2 linked regions of the Sinorhizobium fredii genome follow. The protein of the gene in region 1 interacts with the protein of each later gene in a pairwise test. Links are inferred from orthologs where the notes say so. Each region holds a gene or a part of one and is shown on either strand. Other genes may lie near its edges.

Region 1 (6,432 bases):
GCTGCTTGCCTATCTCGTGCGCCGCCTGCTCGAGAACGGTGCCAACTCCTCCTTCGTGCATCGCATCGCCGATCCGATGGTCTCGATCGACGAGTTGGTCGCCGATCCCGTGGAGATCGTCCGCGCCATGCCGGTGGTCGGCGCAAAGCACGAGAAGATCGCGCTGCCGGCCGAGCTCTTCGGCGCTGCACGCCCCAATTCGGCCGGCCTCGATCTTTCCAACGAAGCGACGCTCGCCTCCCTGACGGAGACGCTGAAGGCGAGCGCCGCGATCGCCTGGACGGCGGTGCCGCAACTCGCGACCGGCGCGGCGGGCGGCGAAACCCGGCCGGTCGTCAATCCGGGCGACCATCGCGACCGCGTCGGCTCGGTCACAGAGACGTCGGAGGAGGATGCAAGACGGGCCGCTCGCCTAGCCGCCGATGCCGCCTCGAATTGGGCTGCCGTTCCGCCGGCGGAACGGGCCGCCTGCCTCGAGCGCGCCGCCGACCTGATGCAGGCACGCATGCCGACGCTTCTCGGGCTGATCATGCGCGAGGCGGGCAAGTCGGTGCTGAATGCCATTGCCGAGGTGCGCGAGGCGATCGATTTCCTGCGCTATTACGCCGAGCAGACGCGCCGCACCCTCGGTCGCGGCCATAGGGCGCTCGGCCCCGTCGTCTGCATCAGCCCGTGGAACTTCCCGCTGGCCATCTTCACCGGCCAGGTTGCTGCAGCCCTTGTCGCCGGCAACCCGGTGCTCGCCAAGCCGGCGGAGGAAACGCCCCTGATCGCCGCCGAGGGCGTGCGCCTTCTGCATGAGGCCGGCGTGCCGGCAAGCGCGCTGCAGTTCCTTCCGGGCGACGGCCGAGTCGGCGCCGCGCTGGTCGCAGCGCCCGAGACTGCGGGCGTGATGTTCACCGGTTCGACGGAGGTCGCGCGGCTCATCCAGGCTGAGCTCGCCGATCGGCTTTCGCCCTCCGGCCGGCCAATCCCGCTGATTGCCGAGACCGGCGGCCAGAACGCGATGATCGTCGATTCCTCGGCGCTTGCCGAACAGGTCGTCGGCGACGTCATCGCCTCGGCCTTCGACAGCGCCGGACAGCGCTGCTCGGCGCTGCGCGTGCTCTGCCTGCAGGAGGATATCGCCGACCGGACCCTCAACATGCTGAGGGGAGCGCTGCACGAATTGAACATCGGCCGCACCGATCGCTTTTCCGTCGATGTCGGTCCGGTCATCACGGCAGATGCGAAGGAGACGATCGACAAGCACATCGAGCGGATGCGCGGGCTCGGCCGCAAGGTGGAGCAGATCGGCCTCGCCGCCGAGACGCAAAAGGGCACCTTCGTGCCGCCGACGATCATCGAGCTGGAGAAGCTCTCCGATCTCCAGCGCGAGGTTTTCGGGCCGGTGCTGCACGTCATCCGCTACCGCCGCGACAACCTCGACCGGCTGATCGACGACATCAATGCCACTGGCTACGGACTGACCTTCGGCCTGCACACCCGCCTCGACGAGACGATCGCTCATGTGACGAGCCGCATCAAGGCCGGCAATCTCTATGTCAACCGCAACATCATCGGCGCGGTGGTGGGCGTGCAGCCCTTCGGCGGCCGCGGCCTTTCCGGCACCGGCCCCAAGGCCGGCGGGCCGCTCTATCTCGGCCGGCTGGTGACGACGGCCCCGGTGCCGCCGCAGCACAGCTCCGTGCATACCGATCCCGTTCTGCTCGATTTCGCCAAGTGGCTCGACGGCAAGAGCGCCACAGCGGAAGCGGAAGCAGCGCGCAACGCCGGCAGCAACTCGGCTTTGGGGCTCGATGTGGAACTCCCCGGCCCGGTCGGCGAGCGCAATCTCTATGCGCTGCATCCGCGCGGCCGCGTTCTCCTTGTGCCCGCGACCGAGAGCGGCCTCTATCACCAGCTCGCCGCGGCGCTCGCGACCGGCAACAGCGTCGTCGTCAACGCCGCCTCCGGCCTGCAATCCTCGCTCAAGAACCTGCCGCACAGCGTCGCGCTGCGCGTCTCCTGGTCGAAGGACTGGGCCGCCGACGGCCCCTTTGCCGGCGCGCTGGTCGAGGGCGACGCCGAACGCATCCGCGACGTTAACAAGGCAATTGCGGCGCTTCCCGGTCCGCTCGTGCTCGTCCAGGCGGCTTCCGGCGAGGAAATCGGCCGCAATCCGGACGCCTATTGCCTGAACTGGCTGGTCGAGGAGGTTTCCACCTCGATCAACACGGCCGCCGCCGGCGGCAATGCCAGCCTGATGGCGATCGGCTGAGACTCTGGACATACCCCTCCCCACAAGGGCCCACAAGGCGGAGGGGCTTGAGCTGCCGCACCCTTTAGGCCCGCGTTTGGTCGTTGCAGCAGGCGAGAGTGTTCCGGCATGGCAGTCGGCCGCAGCGGAGGCTCAAGCCCCTCCCCCGTGTGAGGAGGGGTTGGGGAGGGGCGAGGTGCGCCTCGGCAGGCAATTCATCACAGATGACGAAGTGCCCCCATTCCGCTATGACCGCTCCCAAACCGGAAACAGCGGATGTTCACCCTTCAGCGCATCGAGACCTCGACACAGGAAATCAAGAAGAGCCGCTTTCTGGCGATCGCCGGTCCGATCGACGACGAGCAGGCCGCAAAGGCCTTTCTCTCTGCCCATTCCGACCCCACCGCCAATCACAATTGCTGGGCCTGGCGCATCGGCCAGACCTATCGCTTCAATGATGACGGCGAGCCGAGCGGCACCGCAGGTAAGCCAATTCTCGCGGCGATCGACGGACAGTCGCTCGACCGGGTCGCAGTCGTCGTCACGCGCTGGTTCGGCGGCATCCTCCTCGGCAGCGGCGGACTGGTCCGGGCCTATGGCGGCACTGCCGCGCTCTGCCTCAGGACCGCGGAAAAGGTCGAGTTGGTCGAGACGCTGCGGGCCACGGTCGCCTGCGATTTTGCCGATCTCGCCCTCATCAAGGCGCGGCTTGCCGCTCGCGGCGTCTCGATCGCCAGCGAGAGCTTCACCGACACGGGCGCGGTGCTGGCGATCGGGCTGCCGAAGGACGCGGCAGACGCAACACGCGCACTCGTGAGCGATCTCAGCCGCGGCAGGGCTATCCTGTCGAGCGAGGACTGAACGCCTTTTCCTCGGCCTCACAATCATCATACAATTGATCGATAAGCACGCACGGCGCCGCTGCGATTTCAGGATAATGGAGGAGACCTGCAGATGAAGACGAGAATTTTGGGACGGACGGGCGCGGCGATTTCGGAGCTTGGCTTCGGCGCCTGGCAGATCGGCGGCTCCTGGGGCGATGTCAGCGAGGAGGACGGCAAGCGCGCCCTGCACGCGGCGCTCGATAGTGGCGTGACCTTCATCGACACGGCCGACGTCTATGGCGACGGGCGCTCGGAAAAGATCATCGCGGCGGTGCTGAAGGAACGCGGCGGTGAGAAGCCCTTCGTCGCCACCAAGGCCGGCCGCCGGCTCAATCCGCATGTCGCCGACGGCTATACGGGCGCCAATATCGAGCCCTTCATCGACCGCAGCCTCGAGAATCTCGGCGTCGAGACGCTCGATCTCGTGCAACTCCACTGCCCGCCGACCGACGTCTACTACCGGCCGCAGTTTTTTGAAGCACTCGACCAGCTCAAAGCTAAGGGCAAGATCCGCCACTACGGCGTTTCGGTCGAAAGGGTCGAAGAGGCGCTGAAGGCGATCGAGTATCCGGGCGTCGCCACGGTGCAGATCATCTACAACATCTTCCGCCAGCGGCCGCACGATCTGTTCTTTGCCGAGGCAAGAAAGAAGAATGTCGGCATCATCGTGCGCGTACCTCTCGCCTCCGGGCTGCTTTCCGGCAAAATCGGCAGGGACACGGCGTTCGCCGCGGACGACCACCGCAACTTCAACCGCCATGGCGAAGCCTTCGATGTCGGCGAGACCTTTGCCGGCGTGCCGTTCGAGGCGGCGCTGGAGGCGGTGGAGGAACTGCGTGCTTTCGTGCCGGCCGGCGTGCCGATGGCGCAGTTCGCGCTCCGCTGGATCCTCGAGCAGGAAGCGGTTTCCGTCGTCATCCCCGGCGCTCGCAATGCCGGCCAGGCGCAATCGAACGCGGCGGCGAGCGCCCTTCCGCCGATCGACGGAGCGGCCATGGAGGCAATCGCCGCACTTTACGAGCGGCTGATCAAGGTCCATGTTCATCAGCGATGGTAGGGGCCGCGACAGCGCCTGCCTGACGGCGGCACAAGGCAAGCCGATGAGCAACGCCTTCGATCTCGAACGTTTCGTCACGGCACAGCAAGGCGTCTATGAAACGGCGCTGGCGGAGCTCCGCGTCGGCGCCAAGCGCAGCCATTGGATGTGGTTCATCTTTCCACAGGTTCAGGGCCTCGGCCATTCCTCGATGGCGCAGCGCTACGCGATAGCGGATATCGATGAGGCGCGAGCCTATCTCAAGCACCCGCTGCTGGGCCGGCGCCTCATCGAATGCACGGAGGCGGTGAACCTGGTAGCAGGGCGCAGCGCGCTGGAGATTTTCGGCCGGCCGGACGATCTCAAGTTCCGCTCGTCGATGACGCTCTTCGAGGCCGCCGACCCGGCCGGCGGCGCCTTCGCAAGGGCGCTCGATCGCTACTACAGCGGCGTCCGAGACCCTCGAACGATGGAAATTCTCGAAAGTATCTGAAGACCGGCCAACATCAAGGCGACGCGCCCGGGATCTGGGTGACGAGAAGGATCAGAAGGGCACAGGCGCCCACCGGCGATGATCAGCATCGGCTCCTTCATCATATAGCCATGCACTCGCGGCCCTCCTTTCTCATCATGGCCTCACAATCGGTTTGCAGACGGAAATCATGTAGGAATCCGCCGGAGCCGTTTTGAGGCCGGTTCCGTGCACAACCGCGTGAACGCGCCGAAAATGCCGCCCGCGCTTGCCGCAAACGTGCCCCACTGCGCCGCTAAGTTCGAGGACACCGGGCGGGGCAGCATGGATGTTGCAAGGGAGTTCACCGATGGTCGCCAGGTTGATCACTCAGACCGTCGTCTGGTTCGGCATCATGGGAGTCGTTCTCTTCGTATCTGCCGGAACCTTCGACTGGACGGCGGCATGGATCTACCTCGCCCTCATGCTGGCACTCTCGCTCGGCACCGGGTTCCTGCTTGCCTGGCACGATCCGGCGCTGCTCAAGGAGCGATTGGCCGCACCCATCCAGAAGGACCAGCCGAGGGCCGACAAGGTGCTCATCTGCGTGCTTGTCCTGTTCCTGTTCGGCGCCTTCGCCTTCATGGCGCTCGATGCCGCCCGGTTCGAATGGTCGGCAGTGCCGCCCTGGGTGCAGGCGGCGGGCGCACTGCTGGTCGTTCTGTCGGTCGGCTTCAGCTACCGGGTCATGCGCGAAAACAGTTTTGCGGCGCCGGTAGTCAAGGTGCAGAGCGAGCGGGGACAACGGGTCGTCACCACCGGACCCTATCGCTATGTCCGCCATCCCCTCTACAGCGGCAGCCTGCTTTTCGTCGCCGGGACGTCGCTGCTGCTCGGCTCCTGGTGGGGACTGCTTGCCGCATTGGGACTCGCGGCTCTCCTCGCCATCCGCATCGGCATCGAGGAAAAGGCGCTGCGCGCCGGCCTTGCGGACTACGACGCCTATGCGGAACGGGTGCGCTATCGGCTCGTTCCGTTGGTGTGGTGACGGTCGTCGCCGCGTCCATTCGCCGTTGACTCCGCAGACGATCAGAGCAGAATAAAATCATTCCTGCGTCACTGCTCAACAGAAGGGACGCCTACGATGACCATCGCCAGGAAACTCCAGCACTATATCGAGACCGAGGGTGTCGACTACGACACTGTCCCTCACCACCGGACCGCAACGACCAGCCAAACCGCCGAGGCCGCCCATGTTCCGGGCAACAGGCTGGCCAAATCCGTGGTCGTACACCACGAGATGGGCTACGTGCTTGCCGTCGTGCCGGCCACGCACCGGGTCGAGCTCTCGACGTTGCAGGATGTGATGAACCGGCGTCTCGGCCTCGCCTCGGAGGAAGAAGTCAGCACGCTCTTCAACGATTGCGAGATCGGCGCCGTGCCGCCCATCGGATCGGCCTATGGCGTACCGGTCATCCTCGACGAGAGTCTCGACAAGGCCAATGACGTCTATTTCGAGGGCGGCGACCACCGAACCCTGGTGCATATGAGCGGCACCAGCTTCCGCAACCTGACGAGGGATGCTCAGGTAGCCCGTTTCAGCCATCCCGGTTGAACGGCGCAGCAGGCCCGTGTCGTCGCAGGGCTACGCTGTTGTCTACGCGCAAGCTAAGCAACTAACTCCGGAGTGGACTTCTGACGATGTGAAAAAGGGCGCTTGAACCCGAGAGCTTGAGCTTGGCGGATGGCTGGCGAGACGCGGTCAGCACAGCCTACTGGAGCATCTGCCGTCGCCTTCGTGCCGCGAAGGCTCAGGACCATG
Region 2 (6,655 bases), 970 kb from region 1 along the record:
CACTTCTCTGCCTCGCCTTCGGATATCTGCTCGGCTCCATCCCCTTCGGCCTGATCCTCACCCGCATGGCGGGGCTCGGCGACGTGCGCAAGATCGGCTCCGGCAATATCGGCGCGACGAATGTCCTGAGAACCGGCAACAAGAAACTGGCCGGGGCCACGCTCTTGCTCGATGCGCTGAAGGGAACGGCAGCGGCCGCGGTCGCGTCTCTGTGGGGTGTCGAAGCCGGCATCGCCGCTGGCCTCGCCGCCTTTCTCGGCCATCTCTTTCCGGTCTGGCTCTCCTTCAAGGGCGGCAAGGGCGTCGCCACCTATATCGGGATCCTGCTCGGCCTTGCGCCTCTGATGGTTCCCGCGTTTGCCGCGATCTGGCTCGTCTCGGCCAAGATCACCCGATACTCCTCACTGTCGGCTCTGGTTGCCACCGCGATCATGCCGATTGCACTCTACGCCACCGGATACGGGAAGATCGCCCTGCTCTTCGCCTTGATGACGGTCATCACCTGGATCAAGCACCGCGCCAACATACAGCGGCTCTTGAGCGGTACGGAAAGCCGGATCGGAGAAAAGGGATAATGCCGGCCGGCATCGCTCGACGTAACGGAACCGCGCTGACGGAGCGGCAGAGAATCGCATGGCTGCGGCTGATCCGCAGCGATAATGTCGGTCCGGCGACCTTTCGGGACCTCGTCAACCACTTCGGCTCCGCGGAGGCGGCGCTCGAGGCGCTGCCGGAACTGTCGCGGCGCGGCGGCTCGGATCGACAGTTCCGCATCGCCTCGGTGGCAGACGCGGAGCGCGAGCTCGAGGCGGCGCATCGGTTCGGCGCGGTATTTGTCGGTATCGGCGAGCCGGACTATCCGCCGGCGCTCAAGGAAATCGACGCCGCTCCGCCGCTTCTTGCGATGAAGGGCAACCTCCAGGCGGCAAGCCGCCCCTCGCTCGGCATCGTCGGCTCGCGCAATGCCTCGGTCAGCGGCGCGAAATTCGCAGCGATGATCGCGCGCGACGCCGGTGCCGCGGGCTATGTCATTACTTCCGGCCTCGCCCGCGGCATCGACCAACCCTATCCGCCCGAAAATGTCGGCCTCCTGCAGCAGATCACCGCGGAAGCGGGCTTGGCGATCAGCGAAATGCCCTTCGGCTGGGAGCCGCGCGCCCGCGATTTTCCAAGACGAAATCGCCTGGTGGCCGGCATCAGCCTCGGCGTCGCAATTGTTGAAGCCGCCAGCCGTTCGGGCTCGCTCATCACCGCCCGCTATGCGGCCGATTTCGGCCGGCTCGTCTTTGCCGTACCGGGCTCACCGCTCGATCCGCGTTGTCACGGCACGAACGATCTCCTGAAACAGGGCGCGATCGTCACCACCTCCGCCGCCGACGTTCTGGAGGGATTGGCGCCGCTCAGCCGCGACGATCTATTCTCGCGGCTGAGCGCCCGGGAGCCGGTGCCTGAACATGCGCCCGCCGTGCCGCCCACGATGCCTTCGCCCGGAGGAGGCGGCCGCGCCCTTGTCGTCGAAGCGCTCGGTCCGACGCCGGTCGAGATCGACGACATCATCCGCCACACCGGCCTTTCCGCCTCCGAGGTGCACCTCGTGCTTCTCGAGCTCGATCTTGCCGGCCAGCTCAGCCGCCACGGCGGCAATCTCGTATCCCTCGCGCCACCGCAATAGGCGGCAAACGCAGCTCTACACGCGGAAGTCGCAAAACGAACCACCGGAAGTTGCGGAAAATCGAATGTTGCGGTTTGGTTGCGGTTCGCTATTTTCGATAAACCCCTTGACCGCGCCCGAATCCCTGTCCATTTCGTGGCCACCATAAAGGCCGCGCAACACCTGCGCCTTGCCAGAAGAGATTGTCTCAGAGAATGACGATGAATGTTGTAGTGGTGGAGTCGCCTTCCAAGGCCAAGACGATCAACAAGTATCTCGGCCCCGGCTACAAGGTACTTGCTTCGTTCGGCCATGTGCGGGATCTGCCGGCCAAGGATGGATCGGTTCGGCCGGACGAAGATTTCGAAATGTCGTGGGAAGTCGACGGCGCCTCCGCCAAGCGGATGAAGGACATTGCCGACGCCGTGAAGTCGTCGGACGGGCTGTTTCTCGCAACCGACCCGGATCGCGAGGGTGAGGCGATCTCCTGGCACGTGCTCGATCTCCTCAAGAAAAAGAAGGTGATCGGCGACAAGCCGGTCAAGCGCGTCGTCTTCAATGCCATCACCAAAAAGGCGGTGCTCGATGCGATGGCGGACCCGCGCGACATCGATATCTCGCTGGTCGACGCCTATCTCGCCCGCCGCGCGCTCGACTACCTCGTCGGCTTCAATCTTTCCCCGGTTCTCTGGCGCAAGCTGCCCGGCGCGCGCTCGGCCGGCCGCGTGCAATCGGTGGCGCTGCGGCTCGTCTGCGACCGCGAGGCGGAGATCGAACGCTTCGTCACGGAGGAATACTGGAATATCGCGGCGCTCTTGAAGACGCCGCGCGGCGACGAGTTCGAAGCGCGGCTCGTCTCGGCGGAGGGCAAGCGGCTGCAGGCGAAGTCGATCGGCAACGGCGAGGAGGCCAATCGGCTGAAGGCGCTGCTCGACGGCGCGAGTTATGTGGTCGAGAGCGTCGAGGCGAAGCCGGTCAAGCGCAATCCCGGTCCGCCCTTCACCACCTCGACATTGCAGCAGGCCGCTTCCTCCAAGCTCGGCTTCTCGGCGTCGCGCACCATGCAGGTGGCGCAGAAGCTCTACGAAGGCGTCGATGTCGGCGGCGAGACGGTCGGTCTCATCACCTATATGCGTACCGACGGCGTACAGATGGCGCCGGAGGCGATCGATGCAGCGCGTCGGGCGATCGGCGGCCAGTTCGGGCCCCGTTACCTGCCGGAAAAGCCGCGCTTCTATTCCACCAAGGCGAAGAACGCTCAGGAAGCCCACGAAGCGATCCGGCCGACCGACTTCAACCGCACGCCAGATCAGGTCCGCCGCTTCCTCGACGGCGACATGCTGAAGCTCTACGATCTGATCTGGAAGCGCGGCATCGCCAGCCAGATGGCCTCCGCTGAGATCGAACGGACGACGGCCGAGATCGCGGCCGACAATGGCGGCAGGAAAGCCGGCCTCCGGGCCACCGGCTCGGTCATCCGCTTCGACGGCTTCATCGCTGCCTATACCGACATGAAGGAAGACGGCGAGCAGGCGGACGACGGCGATGAGGATGGCCGGCTGCCCGAGATCAATGCGCGCGAAAACCTCGCCAAGCAGAAAATCAACGCCACCCAGCACTTCACCGAACCGCCGCCGCGCTATTCGGAAGCGACGCTGATCAAGAAGATGGAAGAACTCGGCATCGGGCGGCCCTCTACCTATGCCGCGACGATCAGCACGCTTGTCGACCGCGACTATGTGACGATCGACAAGCGCAAGCTGTTGCCGCAGGCCAAGGGCCGGCTGGTCACCGCCTTCCTCGAGAGCTTCTTTACCCGCTATGTCGAGTACGACTTCACCGCGTCGCTTGAGGAGAAGCTCGATCAGATTTCCGCCGGCGAGCTCAACTGGAAAGACGTGCTGCGCGAGTTCTGGAAGGATTTCTTCTCGCAGATCGAGGATACCAAGGAACTGCGTGTCACCAATGTGCTCGATGCGCTCAATGAGGAGCTGGCGCCGCTCGTTTTCCCGAATCGCGAAGACGGCGGCGACCCGCGGACCTGCCAGGTCTGCGGCACCGGCAAGCTCTCCCTGAAGCTCGGCAAATACGGCGCCTTCGTCGGCTGCTCCAACTATCCGGAGTGCAATTATACGCGCCAGCTTTCGTCGGAAAGCAACGGCGAGGCGGAAGCCTCCGTGTCGAACGAGCCGCAGAGCCTCGGCAAGGACCCGCACACCGGCGAGGAAATCACGCTGCGCAGCGGCCGCTTCGGACCCTATGTCCAGCGGGGCGACGGCAAGGAGGCCAAGCGCGCAAGCCTTCCCAAGGGCTGGACGCCGGCGACGATCGACCACGAGAAGGCGCTTGCCCTTCTCTCGCTGCCGCGCGACATCGGCAAGCATCCGGAGACCGGCAAGATGATCTCGACCGGGATCGGCCGCTACGGCCCGTTCGTGCTGCATGACGGCACCTATGCCAATCTGGAGTCTGTCGAGGACGTCTTCTCGATCGGCCTCAATCGGGCCGTTTCTGCACTCGCCGACAAGCAGTCGAAGGCTGCAGAAGGCGGCCGCGGGCGCACCGCCGCCGCTCTCAAGGAACTCGGGGAACATCCCGACGGCGGGGCGATTACGGTACGCGACGGTCGCTTCGGCCCCTATGTCAACTGGGGCAAGGTGAACGCAACCCTGCCGAAGGGCAAGGATCCGCAATCGGTGAGCGTCGAAGAGGCGCTCGCACTGATCGCCGAACGCGCGGCGAAAAGCGGCGTGTCGAAGGGCAAGTCGGCCCGGGGCCGATCCGCGGCCGCGGCAACGAAGAGCACGGCGACGAAAACCGGAAAACCCAAGACCGCTGCAAAGGCGAAGAGCAAGACGGCCGCGAAGGCCAAGAAGGACTGACCTTGAGCAGAATTCCGCGCGATCCGACCGAACGGCCCGCAAGAGGCGCCGGCAAGAAGCAGTTGCGCGCGGCCCAGGCGGCGCCCGCCCAAAAGGAAACGATCATCCACGGCGCCGTTCCGTCACGCGACATGCTGATGCGCTTCATCGCCGAAAACCCGCAGCAGGCCTCGAAGCGGGAGATCGCCAAGGCCTTCGGCCTTAAGGGGGAAGCTCGCGTCGAACTCAAGGCGCTGCTGCGCTCGCTGGAAGAGGACGGGCTGGTCGAGAAGAAGCGCAAGTCGCTCGTTCGCCCCGGCGCCCTGCCGCCGGTGACCGTGCTCGACATCACGATCCGCGATATCGACGGCGAATTGATCGGCCGGCCGGCCGAATGGCTCGACGACGACGGCGTCGCGCCGGCCGTCCTCATCCGGCAGTCTGCCGTCGGCAAGGCGAAGGGCAAGATACCCGTCGCCGGTCTCGGCGACCGGGTGCTTGCCAAGATCTTCCCGGCCAAGGAGCGCGGCGGGCCGGCCTACACGGCGCGCATCATCAAGGTCCTCGACAAGCGCAAGGATGCCGTGCTCGGCGTTTTCCGCGCTACACCGGGCGGCGGCGGACGGCTGCTGCCGATCGACAAGCGGGGCGAGGAAGTCCTCGTCGATCCGGAATTCACCGGCGAGGCCAAGGACGGCGACCTCGTCGAAGTGCATCTCGCCCGCCTCGGCCGCTACGGCCTGCCGCGTGCACAGGTGCAGAACATCATCGGCTCCGTCGCTTCCGAAAAGGCGATCTCGATGATTGCCATCCATGCGCATGGCATTCCTCACATTTTTCCGGAGCGTGTGCTGCAGGAGGCCGATGCGGCAGAGGCCGCCACAATGGCGCATCGCGAGGATTGGCGCTCGCTGCCGCTCGTCACCATCGACCCGGCCGATGCCAAGGACCACGACGACGCCGTCCATGCCGAACCGGACCCCTCGCCCGACAATCCCGGCGGCGTCATCGTCACGGTCGCGATCGCCGATGTCTCCTGGTACGTCCGGCCGAAATCGGTTCTCGATCTCGAAGCGTTGAAACGCGGCAATTCCGTCTATTTCCCCGATCGCGTCGTGCCGATGCTGCCCGAGCGAATCTCCAACGATCTCTGCTCCTTGAAGGAAGGCGTCGATCGCCCGGCGCTCGCCGTCAGGATGCGCTTCTCCAAGGAGGGCCGTAAGGCGGGGCATACGTTCCACCGCATCATGATGCGCAGCGCCGCCAAGCTTTCCTATCAACAGGCCCAGGCCGCCATCGACGGCGCGCCGGACGAAAAGACCGGGCCGATCCTGGAACCGATCCTGAAGCCGCTATGGGAAGGCTACCGCATTCTCAGCCGCGGGCGGGAACGGCGCCAGCCGCTCGAGCTCGACATGCCCGAACGCAAGATCATCCTGAAGCCGGATGGGACCGTCGACCGGGTCTTCGTGCCGGAGCGGCTCGACGCCCACAGGCTGATCGAGGAAATGATGATCCAGGCCAACGTCGCCGCCGCGGAGACGCTGGAACAGAAACGCCAGGCACTGATCTACCGCGTCCATGACCAGCCGTCGCTCGCCAAGCAGGAAAGCCTGCGCGAGTTCCTGGCGACGCTCGACATCTCGCTCTCCAAAGGCGGCAATATGCGCGCCAACCATTTCAACGGCGTACTCGCCCGGGCCGACGGCAAACCCTACGAGACGATGGTCAACGAGATGGTGCTGAGGTCGCAAAGCCAGGCGATCTACAGTCCGGAGAACATCGGCCATTTCGGCCTTAATCTGATGCGCTATGCTCATTTCACCTCGCCGATTCGGCGCTATGCCGACCTAGTGGTGCATCGGGCGCTGGTGAGCGCGCTCGGGCTTGGCGAGGGCGGCTTGACACACCAGGAAGAGGGCGTGCTCGACGATATCGCAGCGGAAATCTCCACCTTTGAGCGGCGCGCGATGGCGGCCGAACGCGATACGGTCGACCGGCTGATCGCCCATCACTTGAGCGGACGCGTCGGCGAGGAGTTCGACGGGCGCGTTTCGGGCGTCACCAAGGCGGGACTATTTGTCACCCTTCCCGCCTATGGTGCGGATGGGTTCATCCCTATATCTACGCTCGGACGCGACTA

Evidence for each region.
Region 2: the proteins of NXT3_RS02280 (region 1) and topA interact in binary tests that used the Escherichia coli proteins (3 or more experiments, as listed by UniProt). The link is inferred for Sinorhizobium fredii from one-to-one orthologs.

The regions. Positions count from the first base shown.
Region 1 is NZ_CP024307.1:465,228-471,659, reverse strand. Bases 1,309-4,307 are described here. They hold NXT3_RS02280 (IMPACT family protein), read left to right. Parts: upstream 1,309-2,515; coding sequence 2,516-3,100; downstream 3,101-4,307. Other genes in these bases: NXT3_RS02270 (DUF1810 domain-containing protein), read left to right, coding at 4,224-4,307; NXT3_RS02275 (aldo/keto reductase), read left to right, coding at 3,194-4,180; putA (trifunctional transcriptional regulator/proline dehydrogenase/L-glutamate gamma-semialdehyde dehydrogenase), read left to right, coding at 1,309-2,260. Outside these bases: more of putA, read left to right, coding at 1-1,308; more of NXT3_RS02270, read left to right, coding at 4,308-4,652; NXT3_RS02265 (methyltransferase family protein), read left to right, coding at 4,981-5,658; NXT3_RS02260 (aminoacyl-tRNA deacylase), read left to right, coding at 5,755-6,225.
Region 2 is NZ_CP024307.1:1,430,992-1,437,646, reverse strand. The notes cover bases 1,512-4,733. They hold topA (type I DNA topoisomerase), read left to right. Parts: upstream 1,512-1,872; coding sequence 1,873-4,533; downstream 4,534-4,733. Other genes in these bases: rnr (ribonuclease R), read left to right, coding at 4,536-4,733; NXT3_RS06900 (DNA-processing protein DprA), read left to right, coding at 1,512-1,672. Outside these bases: glycerol-3-phosphate 1-O-acyltransferase PlsY, read left to right, coding at 1-575; more of NXT3_RS06900, read left to right, coding at 575-1,511; more of rnr, read left to right, coding at 4,734-6,655. UniProt on the Escherichia coli protein: Releases the supercoiling and torsional tension of DNA, which is introduced during the DNA replication and transcription, by transiently cleaving and rejoining one strand of the DNA duplex.